4 regions of the Shinella sp. genome follow, and region 1 is predicted to be linked to each of the others. Evidence: riboswitches for the same ligand, from Rfam matches in the RefSeq annotation. Region 1 holds a riboswitch; each other region holds the start of a gene.
The links. A riboswitch is a leader RNA that binds a small molecule or an ion and turns the genes downstream of it on or off. The one in region 1 is predicted to bind cobalamin.
Positions count from the first base shown of each region.

Region 2: linked by a shared signal. The riboswitch ahead of nrdH (glutaredoxin-like protein NrdH) and the one ahead of ACT6VE_RS09310 (ABC transporter substrate-binding protein) in region 1 are both predicted to bind cobalamin.
Region 3: linked by a shared signal. The riboswitch ahead of bluB (5,6-dimethylbenzimidazole synthase) and the one ahead of ACT6VE_RS09310 (ABC transporter substrate-binding protein) in region 1 are both predicted to bind cobalamin.
Region 4: linked by a shared signal. The riboswitch ahead of ACT6VE_RS14745 (hypothetical protein) and the one ahead of ACT6VE_RS09310 (ABC transporter substrate-binding protein) in region 1 are both predicted to bind cobalamin.

Region 1 is NZ_JBQVPI010000004.1:73,090-76,431, reverse strand. It holds gene ACT6VE_RS09320 (polyamine ABC transporter substrate-binding protein) at 1-634, shown strand, start outside; gene ACT6VE_RS09315 (MurR/RpiR family transcriptional regulator) at 685-1,539, shown strand; cobalamin riboswitch at 1,573-1,804, shown strand; gene ACT6VE_RS09310 (ABC transporter substrate-binding protein) at 2,024-3,031, shown strand; gene ACT6VE_RS09305 (FecCD family ABC transporter permease) at 3,031-3,342, shown strand, end outside.
Region 2 is NZ_JBQVPI010000003.1:87,774-91,115, reverse strand. It holds gene nrdE (class 1b ribonucleoside-diphosphate reductase subunit alpha) at 1-612, opposite strand, end outside; gene nrdI (class Ib ribonucleoside-diphosphate reductase assembly flavoprotein NrdI) at 609-1,016, opposite strand; gene nrdH (glutaredoxin-like protein NrdH) at 1,027-1,248, opposite strand; cobalamin riboswitch at 1,496-1,713, opposite strand; gene ACT6VE_RS07410 (hypothetical protein) at 2,025-2,219, opposite strand; gene ACT6VE_RS07405 (SDR family oxidoreductase) at 2,235-2,978, opposite strand; gene ACT6VE_RS07400 (SDR family NAD(P)-dependent oxidoreductase) at 2,971-3,342, opposite strand, start outside.
Region 3 is NZ_JBQVPI010000001.1:895,688-899,029, reverse strand. It holds gene ACT6VE_RS04235 (phytanoyl-CoA dioxygenase family protein) at 1-33, opposite strand, end outside; gene ACT6VE_RS04230 (DUF2865 domain-containing protein) at 308-1,402, shown strand; gene bluB (5,6-dimethylbenzimidazole synthase) at 1,395-2,087, opposite strand; cobalamin riboswitch at 2,133-2,355, opposite strand; gene ACT6VE_RS04220 (diguanylate cyclase domain-containing protein) at 2,417-3,342, opposite strand, start outside.
Region 4 is NZ_JBQVPI010000007.1:40,027-43,368, forward strand. It holds gene metH (methionine synthase) at 1-1,712, opposite strand, end outside; gene ACT6VE_RS14745 (hypothetical protein) at 1,799-2,014, opposite strand; cobalamin riboswitch at 2,116-2,332, opposite strand; gene ACT6VE_RS14750 (hypothetical protein) at 2,535-2,741, opposite strand; gene ACT6VE_RS14755 (GH36-type glycosyl hydrolase domain-containing protein) at 2,740-3,342, shown strand, end outside.

The DNA.
Region 1 (3,342 bases):
CAATCGCACGATCCTCGGCAAAGACATCACCGGCTGGAAGGACCTGCTTGAGACGGTCAAGGCGAAGGGACTGAAGTTCACGCTGCTCGACGACATGCGCGAGGTGCTCGCGGTCGGCCTGATGCTCAACGGTCACAAGATCAACTCCACCGATCCGGCCGAGTTGCAGCAGGCGGCGGACACGATTATCGCCATGAAACCGGACGTCGCTGCCTTCACCTATGACACGCGGCCGATGGTGCAGTCGGGCGACGTGGCGGCCGGCCATTTCTTCGTCGGCGCCATGGTCGATGTTTTCGCCGATGAGAAGGACCTTGGCTACGTGATCCCCGAGGAAGGCGCGACCATGTACCAGGAAGATCTCTGCGTGCTGAAAAGCGCGCCGAACAAGGAAAATGCCATAAAATTCCTGCAGTTCTATACGCGTCCGGAGATCGTTGCCCTCAACGTCTCGCAGCAGACCAACGGCACGGCCAACGTGCCGGCACGGCAATTGACCCCGGAAAAGATCAAGAATAGCAAGGAGATCAATCCGCCGGCAGAAACGATGGCGCGTCTCCAGATCTTCGAAGATCTGGGTCCTGCGCTGCGCCAGCTGGACCGGGTCTGGACGAAGGTGAAGACCGCGCAGTGACAGCGCTGGCCCGCCTGTCTCCGGATGGGCGGGCTTCGAGGAGGGGCGACGTGTCGAAACGCATTCTAAAGCTCGTTCAGTCCGACGACCTCCGGCGGTCCAAATCCGACAAGCTGATCGCCAACTATATTGAACGCAATATCGCCGATCTCCCTTTCGAGACGGCGCGCTCCATCGCCCAGCGCCTCGAACTTTCGCCGATGACAGTCGGCCGCTATCTGCGCCGCATGGGTTTTGATGGCCTTGATGAGTTGAAGGGCGAACTGCGGCATGGCAGTTCCAACCCGGCCTGGCAGGTCAAGGGCCAGGTCGACCGGCTGGAACAGGACCGCAAGGAGGGCAAGCTGCTCGCCGGCCTCATCCAGCAGCAGATCGACAATCTCGGCCAGATCTACGAAATCACCACCGCGCCGGAATGGCAGCAGACGATCGACGCGCTCGTCGGCGCCAGCGAGGTCTATGTCGCGGCCTACCAGAATGTGCGCGGCATCGCCCAGTACTTTGCCAGCCAGCTTTCCTATACCCGTCCGCGCGTGCAGTTCGTCGATGGCGTCAACGGCACCTATGCCGAAGTTTTGGACGGTTCCGTCGAGGGGCGGCTGCTTTTCCTGCACGATGTGCGCCGCTTCGCCGCCAAGGCGCGGCCGCTGGCGCTGGAGGCCCGGCGCGCGGGCGTCAAGGTCGTGCTGCTCACCGATGAATTCTGCCCCTGGGGACCGGAGGTCTCCGATATCTGCCTCGTCGTGCCCGGCTCGCACGGTCCGCTCTGGGATGGTGCCGCCACCATGACGGCCGTCATGGACCTCATGCTCAGCAACATCATCGTTGTGATGGGTGAGGCAGTCAGCGAACGCGTCGATACGCTGACCCGCCTGCAGGATGTCTTCGGGGATTTCGAGACCTGACGATGATCCGCCTTGACGCTGCCGAGTGCCGCGGACTAAGGAGAACGTGACGGTTCCCTGACGGATGACTCCCAGGGGATTAATAGGGAACACGGTGCGGACGACCCAACAGGGACCCATTCCGTGGCTGCCCCCGCAACTGTAGGCGGATTGCCGCCTGTCCTCGGACGCGTTTACGCGTCATGCCACTGCGGTTTTCCGTGGGAAGGCAGACAGGCAGCAGATATCCGTGAGCCAGGAGACCTGCCGTCATTGCAACAATCCAAATCACGGGCGGGGATGCCCGGAACGGAGACGCCATGACGATTTTCGCTGCCGCACCCGGCAGATATCTGCACGTTTTCTCCCGACCGCAACCGGCCCGTTTCTGTTGGTGCGCCGGCTAGGCTTCTGCCTGCCGTCGTGTCCCTTCGCGCCTTTAGCGCAGTCCTTCATCCGGGAGAAACCCATGACCATTTTTGCCGCGGCCTCGCGTGCCGCTCCTCTGCTTTCGTTCATTGCCGGCACGGCAGCTTTTGTTCTCTCCTCGGGTGCGGCCCACGCCACCGAAACCCAGTATCCGTTGACGTTCGAGAATTGCGGCCGCCCGGTCACCTTCGAGAAGGCGCCGGAGCGTGCCGTCTCGCTCGGCCAGAGCTCGACCGAAATCCTCTACCTGCTCGGCGTCGGCAACCGCATGGTCGGCACGGCCGTGTGGATCGGCCCGGTTCTCGCCGGTTACGAGGAGGCCAACGCCAAGGTCGAACGCCTTGCTGACAACGACCCGAGCTTCGAGAGTGTCGTCGCCAAGAGGCCGGACCTCGTGACGGCGCAGTTCCAGTGGCATGTCGGCCCCGAGGGTATCGTCGCAACGCCGGAACAGTTCGAGGAATTGAAGATCCCCGTCTACACCTCGCCGGCCGATTGCATCGGCAAGGACAATACCGGCGGCGGCGACGGCGTGCGCAAGACGATCTTTACCATGGAGCTTATCTATCAGGAAATCAGCGAATTGGCGAAGATTTTCAATGTACAAGATCAAGGCGAGAAGGTCATTGCCGATCTCAAGGCCCGCGAGGCCGCGGCGCGCAAGAAGATCGCCTCTGCCGATGGCAAGCTGTCCGCCGTCTTCTGGTTCTCCAGCGCCGAACTCGATATCGATCCCTATGTCGCCGGCCGCAACGGCGCGCCGGGTTACATCCTGTCCGCGCTCGGCATCAAGAACGTCATCGAGAGCGACGAGGAATGGCCGACGGTCGGCTGGGAAACCGTTGCCAAGGCCGATCCGACGATCATCGTCGCCGGCAAGATGGAACGCCGCCGCTTCCCGGCCGATGACGTTGCCGTCAAGCACAAGTTCCTGAAGGAAGATCCGGTCACCAGCCTGATGCCGGCGGTCAAGAACGGCTATGTGGTCGACATGGACGCCCAGGCGATGAACCCGACGATCCGCACCATCGAGGGCATCGAAGTGCTCGCCGACGCGGTCGAAAAGGCCGGCCTCGCCAAGTGATGGCAGATCGCCCCCTCTTGCTCCGGACGGGCGCCGCTTTCGCGGCGCTCGTGCTCCTGCTTGCCGCACTTGGTGTGGGCGCGGCGGTCGGCGAGACGGCGATCCCGCTCGATGTCGTGGCCAAGACGGTGGCGAATCGTCTTTGGCAGGCGGGCTATGCGCTGGAGCCGATCGACGAGGGCATCATCTGGAACTACCGGCTGAGCCGCGCCGTGGTCGCCGCCTGCTGCGGCTCGGCCCTGGCGCTTTCCGGCGTCATCCTGCAATCGCTACTGCGCAATGCGCTTGCCGATCCCTACATTCTCGGCATT
Region 2 (3,342 bases), on a different contig from region 1:
GCGCTTGGAGAGTTGCAAAGCAGAATTGATCGACCGTCCGATGCTCTCCATGTTGTCTTCGATCCGCAGCAGAAAACACGAAACGAGCTCGCCACGCTGTTTCTTGCCGGCATTGAGGAAGGTCGGCGTCGCCGGCTGGAAACGGCCCGAAATGACCTCGTCGACGAGGTCGCGGGCAATCTGCTCGTTGCCGCGCGCCAGCGCCAGCGCCACCATGCAGACGCGGTCCTCATAGCGTTCCAGGTAGCGCTTTCCGTCAAAGGTCTTCAGCGTATAGGACGTGTAATATTTGAAGGCGCCGAGGAAGGTGGGAAAGCGGAATTTCTTGTCATAGGCGTGGTCGAACAGATCGCGCACGAAGTTGAACGAATACTGGTCCAGCACCTCCTGCTCATAGTAACCCTCGGTCACCAGATAATCGAGTTTCTCCCGAAGGTTATGGAAGAACACGGTGTTCTGGTTGACGTGTTGGAGGAAGTACTGCTTGGCCGCAAGCCGGTCCTTGCCGAGTTGGATTTTTCCTCCCTCGTCGTAGAGGTTCAGCATCGCATTCAGCGCGTGGTAATCCAGCGCCGTGATCTCCGGGGCCTTGATTGGCTTGTCGAGCGTCATCGTGTCCAAAATCGTTCCAATCCCTGTTTGACGTTGGCGACGTCTTCCGCCGTGCCCAAAAGCTCGAAGCGGTAGAGGTACGGCACGCCGCATTTGGCGGAAATGACGTCGCCGGCGATCCCGAAGGTCGCGCCGAAATTGCTGTTGCCCGCGGCGATCACGCCGCGAAGGTGCGAGCGGTTTTCCGCATCGTTCAAGAAGCGGATCACCTGCTTGGGAACGGCGCCCTTGACGCCCCCATTGCCGTCCTCGCCGCAATAGGTCGGCACGACGAGCACGAAGGGCGCCTTTGCCTCGAGCGCCTCATCGGTGCGAAGCGAGATGCGGGAGGCCGGGAGGCCGAGCTTTTGAACGAAACGATGGGTGTTTTCCGACCGGGTAGAAAAATAGATAAGCTCGGCCACCGCGTGACGCTCAGGCAAGCGCGCTGATCATGTCCGGACGGAAGCCGGCCCAATGCCGCTCACCGGCGACGACAACGGGAACCTGACGATAACCGAGCCCCTGCACGAGGGCGAATGCATCGGCGTCCTCTGAAACGTCGACAATCCGGTAACCGAGGCCCTGGCGGTCGAGCGCACGGGTGGTTGCGGTGCACTGGACGCAGGCGGGCTTGGAGTAGACAGTAATAGACATGATTTTCCTCGTCGTTTGGCGCGGGCATGGGAAATCGTTCAGCCGTCCGCCGATGGCCGCTCGAAAAACTGGAGATACGCAGATGGCCGCCTGAGACGGCCGGGCACGAAGCGCCGCTTACTCGCGCGGATGCACTGGAAACAGGATCGACATAACTTCACCCCGAAGCAATAATGCGAGGCATACGGGGAGACGGGGCGCGACATCATTCCGCAACCCAACGCTCGCCTTCCGGACACCCCGCCCGTGGACATTCATGTACGAGGCAGGTCTCCTGGCTTGCGGGTCGCGGCATCCGTTCACCTTCCCAGGGCATTTACGCCTCAGTGGCTTCATCGAACGAATGCTCGCCGCATACAGTTGCGGGGGCAGCTCCGGATTGACGCGGCCATCATGGCCGCCCCGGATTCCCGTCTTAGCCTTCGATCTTTTCGAATCGAAGGAACCTCGAACACAAGATATAGTAGACGAGGTAAAAAATGCGTCAACAGCTATGGTGACTTATCAACGGTTTCGATGCGGCGTCGGAATGGGTGGATGCTGGCCGTCAGGTTTTACGACCAGAATTCGCCTGTTTGGCGATTGCGCTGATCCCCAAACGGGCTCGTTTTCGATTGGATTTCGGCGCTAGCATCCCGGCCGGGAGCGATGAAGGTATCGACCCGCGCCACGTCATCACATTCACGTCACGCCGGCTTGGGGGCGCGGCCACCGGAGATCGGGTGGCGCGCGCACAGGTCACAGAATATGGTCTGGTCTCCCGCGGGCCTAAAATTTCAATCGTCTGGAACCGCGTGAAAGCCTGATGGCAGGGCGAAACCCGTGCCCGCCGGGGGATCGGGGGGCACGGGTTCGTGCTTTCTCGGGATCATCGCATGGGCAGCCAGAACCGAACGGATGGCAACCGGGCGATAGTGCCGGATGAGATCCGGCTTTTCTTCCCGCGTTTTCTTGTCGTCGTTGCCGGACATGGCGCCTCCAGGACCTCAGCTTGCCGGAAATCTTACCATGGATCCACCGCCGGTCGCCTGGTCGGTCGGGAAAACCTCGACGCGCGCGACGTCGACATAGACGGGCAGCGCAATCACGTCGTTGACGATCTGCGCGATGTTTTCCGGCTGGATCGGCCGATAGCCGTCATAGAGCACGGCGCTCGCCTGATTGTCCGGGATCGAGGTGCGATACAGCGCCGTCTGCACGCGGCCGGGCACGATCTCGCTGACGCGGACCGAGGTTCCGAGCAGATCGCAGCGCAAATTATCGCAAAAGAGGCTGAGGCCCGCTTTCGAGGGGCCGTAGGCACCCATGCCCGGAAACGCCGCCTGCCCGCCGCTGGAGCCTATATAGATGAGGTGTCCGCGTTTGCGCGAAACCATGCCCGGCAGGACGATGCGCGTCAGGTGCATCGGCGCCTTGAGATTGATATCGACCATCGCGTCGATTTCGGCGGGGTCGATGTCCTGGAAGGCTGCACGGGTCGAGAGGATGCCTGCATTGTTGACGAGGATATCGACCTCGACGCCGGCCAGCGCGTCGGCGATGCGCGCGCTATCGCGTACATCCGCCTGCACGGGGATCGCGCCGCTTGTCTTCGCCAGTTCGGCTAGTTGCGCCTCGTTGCGCCCGATGGCGTAGACGTCAAGCCCACGCTTGCGCAGCATCGGCACGATGGCCTTGCCGATGCCGCTGGTCGCGCCCGTGACGACGGCAACGCGGTAGACGTCAGACATAGATATATCCCCCGCTGATCACGACATTCTCACCGGTCGCATAGGTATTGCGGCTCGATGCCATCATGACGATCCATTCGGCCATTTCAACCGGTTTGGCGGCGCGGCCGAGCGCGCTGGCTTTCGCCAGTTCCGGCAGAAAGCCGAGTTCCTTGGCGCGGTCGGTAGCAAAGCCGGCGGGCGCCACGGAGTTCACGAGGATCTGGTCCTTGGCGCATTCCTGCGCGAAGGATTTCGTCAGGCTAACGACCGCGGCCTTGGTCGCGGCATAATGCGCATTCTGCGGATGGGCCTTGAACGCATCGACCGAGGTAATGTTCACGATACGGCCAGTGACATCCGGCGCGCTCACGAACTGGCGCAT
Region 3 (3,342 bases), on a different contig from region 1:
GAGAGGACTGAGCAAAACTGACGAAATCCGCATGTGCACCTGCCTGCAAGGGGCCGGCTTCGCGCCTTGAGGGCGACTGCGCGAGAAACGCGCAAACCGGCTGTTGTATGTGCCGAGAGTGCTACACCAAGCCTCGGGGGAGATCAATTACGCGGCCCGGCCTAGAAGCTGAGTTTTAAAATCATGTTTCCCTTGCGCGTTAATCACAAATGCGGGAGCGCGTTGCGCTTCCCCCCCGGTAGCCTATGATAAGGCCTGCATATGCGGTGGGATTGCCGCTCAAACGCACATTCATGGGATCGACGACTTGAAAAGACGCGCCAGTCTTCTTTTTGCCGTTGCTACCGGCCTGCCGTTGTTATTCTTCGGCGGCACGGCGGCCGCGAACGTGTGCGAGCGCATCCAGGCCGAGCTTGCCAACCTGCCACGCGTGTTGGTCGATACGTCGAGCGCCCGCAAATATGCCGGCGCCATCGCGCGCCAGAACATCCAGCTTCGCAAGGCCAAGGGCGACCAGCGCCGCCTCGGCTGCTCTGGCGGCAGCATCATCGTCGTCGGTGGACCGAACGCAGAGGCGTGCGACACGCTGGAATCGGTCATCGGCAAGATGGAGCGCAATCTCCAGATTCTCGACAGGAAGCGCCGCGAATTCTCCGGTGGCACGTCCAACGACGGCAAGCGCAAACGTCTGCTCGCCTCGTTTGAGACGAACGGCTGCAACGACGAAGCAAAAGTGATGCCCGTCGCGGCGACCGAAACGCTGCGCACGCCCGATGAAACACACAGCCTGCCGCTCGGCACCATGCCGGATGGCAGCGGGCGGCTGGAATTGCGCTCGCTTGGCGGCAGCACTGGCCACGGCAACCTGCGCACCGTCTGCGTGCGCACCTGCGACGGCGGCTTCTTCCCGATTTCCTCAGGCGCCACGCCGCTCGATTTTCGGCGTGACCAGCAAGTCTGCAGCATGATGTGCCCGCAGACGGAGACCGAACTCTTCTACCAGTCAATGACGAACGGGCAGGAAACCGACCAGATGACCTCGACGGTCACCGGCCGTCCCTATTACGAGCTGCAGAACGCCTTCTCCTACCGCACGCGTGACCTTTCCAAGCCCGGCGCCTGCGGCTGCAATCTCTCGGCCTATTACCAGGAGATGATCAAGCGCGAGAAGGCGCTGAAGGGCGACCCCGCACAGGCATCGAACGGCGACGACGGTGGCTCGATCACCAGGATCGACACCCTGCCGAAAAAGGCGGAAACAGCGATCAAGACGCCGGTGACGATCGAGGAACGCGACTACGATCCGGCGACCAGCAAGGTGCGCACGGTCGGCCCGGTCTTCCTGCCGGCAAACCAATCCGCCATCGACCTCGGCCGTCCGGCCGATGCTGGCGTCAACTGACGCCGGTTTCCGGCCAACGCTCCTCGAACACCAGTTCTTCCAGCGGCAGGCGCTGCCGCCACCCCTTCACCGCAAGCTCCGGCTCGGCATAGAGTCGATCGACAAAACCGACGCAAAGCCAGGCGACGATCTCGATATGCTCTGGGATGCCGAGGATGTCCCGGACGTCGCTATCGTGAAAGATGCTGACCCAGCCGACGCCCACCCCCTCCGCCCGCGCTGCGAGCCAGAGGTTCTGCACGGCGCAGACCGTGGAATAGACATCCATGCGCGGATTGTGGGTGCGCCCCAGCACCACCGTTCCGCCGCGCGTCGGATCACAGGTCACGCAAATCGAGAGCGGCGCCTTGAGAATGCCTTCGAGCTTCAGGGCGCGATACTGTCCCTGCCGCTCGCCTTCGAACATCGCCGCCGCCTCGGCATTGGCTTTTTGAAATGCGGCATGTACCCGCCGCCGGGTCGTCTCGCTGCGCACCTTGAGAAAATTCCACGGCTGCATGAAGCCGACGGACGGCGCGCTGTGCGCGGCATGCAGCAGACGGCCGACGAGATCGTCCGGCAGTGGATCGGGCAGGAACTGGTCGCGCACGTCGCGGCGCGTTTCGATGGCACGATAGACGGCTTGCCTGTCCTTGCAAGAAAAGGCGCCCGCCTGGACCAGAGGGTCCCACGGTTCTGTTCGCATCGTTTTCTCCCCAACAATGCGTACAACCTGCCGCCGTCCACGCGGTTCGGTCTATCTTGCCAGGCCGGTCTTCTGACTTCGGGTCGCGCGGCAAGCACCTGCCTTCCCGGTTGAACAACCAGTGGCAAAAGCCTGAATCGATTCAAGCTTTTACGGTGCGCGCCATCCCCGTCATAGCGTTGGGCACGTTCCGGGCCTGGGCTTTTCAAGCCCGCACCGGATTCCCGATTCTCCCGCAAAAGCGGGCACCTGACGGGAACGATATGCGCATGACCTGGCGATGCGATCAAGTCTTCCTGCGCCGCAGACCTGCCCGTATGCGGCAAGCGTCAGGCGGCGCGGGCCTCGCCGACATCCGCAATCTCCACGCTGTCGATATCTCCAGCATGGACCGCACGGTTGCGGCCACCGTTCTTGGCTGCATAAAGTGCGGCATCGGCCATGACCATGACGTCGTGCACAGTCTTGCCATGGTGCGGGAACTGGGCGATGCCGGCGCTACCGCCGATCAGGAGAAGCTGTCCGTCATAGGCGATCGGGATCTGCGTATCCAGCACGAGACTGGCGGCAAGCTCCACGAGGTGCTCGCGGCTATGCTCGCCCGTCAGCAGAACGGAAAATTCGTCACCCCCCAGACGGGCGACGCAACCGTACTGGCCGACACGATCAGAGAAACGTCGAGCGACCGCCTGGAGCACCGCATCCCCCGCCGCATGTCCATGTCGGTCGTTGACCGCCTTGAACCGGTCGAGGTCGAGCGCGAGGATCGTGAAGGGCCTGTTTTCGCCCTTCCTGATGGCGCGCGACACTTCCTCGTCAAAGCCGCTACGGTTCTTGAGCCCGGTCAACGGATCGTGCCGCGCCAGGAAGGCGTTCTTCGTCTCGCTGCGCTGGAGCGCCCTGACAAGCGCGGAAAAGCGCAAGGTGACGAAGAGCATAACGCCGGCAAAGACCAGCACGAACAACGCGATCTGCGGCAACGCCGAGCGCCACACGAAGGACCCTGGCATGTTGGGCCGCCAGGAGGTGACCATCGGGTTGTAGGCATCGCCGCCAACCGGCGTCATAAGGAGCCCCTGCTCCTGCGTCACGATCGGCGTGAAACCAAGATCGCGTAGGCCGAGGCGCCGCTCGGTACTCGCAAGCATCTTCTGCGAGACGGGTTTTACGGTGATCAGCAGCGTCGGCTCGAGCCGGCTTGCAGGAATGTAAAGCGTCTTGGGAACAACCGCCTGCACCACGACGATGCTCATCA
Region 4 (3,342 bases), on a different contig from region 1:
GGCAGGGTGGCGGTGATTTCGGCGGTCGCTTCGATGAAGTCTACACCGTAATTGTCGTGCTCCTCGATGCCGGTGGCGACGGCAAAGATGTTCGGGTCGAAGACGATGTCTTCCGGCGCAAGGCCGGCGACTTCGGTCAAGAGCTTGTAGGCGCGGGTGCAGATATCCACCTTGCGCGCCCTGGTGTCGGCCTGCCCGGTCTCGTCGAAGGCCATGACGACGACGGCGGCGCCATAGGCGCGCACGAGCTTGGCGTGGTGCAGGAAGGCTTCCTCGCCTTCCTTCAGCGAGATCGAGTTGACCAGCGGCTTGCCCTGCACGCATTTCAGGCCGGCCTCGATCACCTCCCATTTCGAGCTGTCGATCATCAGGGGTACGCGGGCGATATCCGGCTCTGCGGCGATGAGATTGACGTATTCCGTCATGGCCCTGGCAGAATCGATCAGGCCCTCGTCCATGTTGATGTCGATGATCTGCGCGCCGTTCGCCACCTGGTCGCGCGCGACGTCGAGGGCGGCCGCATAGTCGCCGGCGGTGATCAGCTTGCGAAATTTCGCCGAGCCGGTGACGTTGGTGCGCTCGCCCACGTTCACGAAGGGAATGGCGTCGGTCAGCGTGAAGGGTTCGAGGCCGGAAAGCCGCATATGGCGCGGGATGTCGGGGATTTCGCGTGGGCTATGGCGGGCGGCGGCGGCGGCGATGGCGCGGATATGGTCCGGCGTCGAGCCGCAGCAGCCGCCGACGATATTGACCAAGCCATCACGCATGAACCCTTCGATCTGGGCGGCCATCTCGTCCGGCGTCTCGTCATATTGACCGAAGGCGTTCGGCAGGCCGGCATTGGGGTAAGCACAGACGAAGGTCTGTGCCACGGAAGAAATTTCGGCGAGGTGGGCGCGCATGGCATTGGCGCCGAGCGCGCAGTTGAGGCCGATGGAGAAGGGATCGGCGTGGCGCACCGAGTTCCAGAAGGCTTCCGGCGTCTGGCCGGACAGTGTGCGGCCGGACAAGTCGGTGATCGTGCCGGAGATCATGACCGGCAGCTCGATGCCCTTTTCCTCGAAGATTTCGCGGGTGGCGAAGATCGCGGCCTTGGCGTTCAGCGTGTCGAAGATCGTCTCGATCAGGATGATGTCGGCGCCACCATCGATGAGGCCGCGCAGCTGGTCGGCATAGGCGAGGCGCAGGTCGTCGAAGGAGACGGCGCGGTAGCCGGGATTGTTGACATCAGGCGAGATGGAGGCGGTGCGGTTGGTCGGGCCGAGCGCGCCGGCGACGAAACGGCGGCGGCCGTCCTTTTCCTGGGCGCGCAGCCCGGCGCGCCGCGCAAGGCGTGCGCCGTCGCGGTTCAGTTCATAGACCATGTCCTCCATGCCGTAATCGGCCTGGGCGATGGTGGTGGAGGAGAAGGTGTTGGTTTCGAGAATGTCGGCGCCGGCCAGCGCATAGCGGTAGTGGATGTCCTCGATCGCGCCCGGTTGAGTGAGCGTCAGGAGGTCGTTGTTGCCCTGCTGGTGGCAGGCGCAATCGCCGAAGCGGTCGCCGCGGAAATCGTCCTCGACGAGCTTGAGCGTCTGGATTTCCGTACCCATGGCGCCGTCGAGCACCAGGATGCGCTCGCGGGCAGCCTCCTGCAGGGCGGCGAGGATCTCGCGGCCGTCGCGGGGCGGGAGTTCGGGGCCGAACAGGGTGTCCAGGTGCGATTTGGCCATGGCAAAGCCCTCCGGTGCAATCATACTGCATCGGAAGTCACATAAAGATATCTTTATGTCAATATGTCTTTATGCCGGCTGACGCATCAGTGAAGCGGCCCGTCTGCGCCGGCAAGCGATACGAACAGCGATCGGAGGCGGGTAATATCCGGATCGGAATCGTCATAACGGGAGAGTTTTTGCACCTCCTTCAGCGCCTCGACGGCAAGGTCGGCGCCGCGCGGCTGCCAGAGCAGCCAGGAGATGAAAACGGATTCCGGTTTTCCGGTGCCGGAGAGACCGTTGTCGGTGGTTGCAAACATGTAGATCCCCAATCGGTAAATTGGGGGATGACCGGACGCACGCATGCTGGATTTCGCCCAAAGGCGACAAGCAAGCGCACCACTGGGACACCCCGCCCATGGACGTTTCAAGTATCAGGGCAGGTCTCCTGGCTCACGGGTCGTTGCTCCAGTCTCGCCTTCCCGGTCCAAAGACCAGTGGCTTTATCGACAGTCGCTCGCCGTTCACAGTTGCGGGGGCAGCGCCGGTCTTGGCACTCCATCTGGAGCATCGCACCGGCTTCCCTCTTAGCCTCCAAGCCGCATGCGACTCGGAAGACCCTGACTTCGGCAAACTGGCGTCAGCGCGCCGGCAAGTCAATGGTTTTGGCCGTCATGCACAGGGCGGGAACTTTTTCCGTCGTCAGGCATTGGGCTTTTCGCCTGCACCATGCGCAGGTTCGCCCTGCGGGAGGGAGGGGCGATTCACCAAATCCGCAGATGAGGGTCCATGCTGCGCCATCCAGTCCTGTTGACATGTTGCAAGTCTCTGTCCTTACGGCTAAAAAATGCCGTTTTCATGCACCACGCGGCCAGGATGCCAACAAGCGTGTCGCCTGAGCCATGTCCAACCGTCAAGCATCTCCCAGGTGCGGTTCGGTGCCATGGCTGATCGCGGCACAAATATGAACCCTGCCCGCAAAAAACTGTCCAGCGCAAAGGCCGCCGCCGGATGGTTCCACATGGCCGGATCCAGAATCAGAAACATGCCCCTTCATAATACGCCGCAAGCCTCCTCGCGCGATGCCGACGTCAAGCAGATCGATTATAACGATTCGATCCGCGCCACCTATCTGACGCTGGAGGAGCTCGCCGATTGCGGTGAAGCGCTGGCGCGCGACAAACGCGCGGCCCTGCCCGGCTTCCGTCCCTTCGAATTCCGTGCCCGGCACAAGGAGAACGAGAAGGAGATCTTCCGCGTCTATCAGGTGACCGCGAAGGACGTCGAAGCGGGCGTGCAGATCACCCCCGCCGCCGAATGGCTGCTCGACAATTATTACGTGATCGAAGAGGCGATCCAGGAAGTCCGTCGCGATTTCCCCCGCCGCTTCTTCCGCCAGCTGCCGACCATGGAGGTCGAGGGACAGGTCATGCCGCGCACGCTGGCGCTCGCCTGGCTCTATGTCGCCCATACGCATAGCGGCGTCTCGCATGACGGCCTGACGGCCTTCGTCCAGGGCTTCCAGAAGGTTGATGCGCTGAAGATCGGCGAACTCTGGGCGCTGCCGTCCTTCATTCGTTTCGTGCTTCTCGAAAACCTCCGCCGCATTTCGAGCCGCGTCGAGCGCTCGCGCAAGATGCGGCTGAAG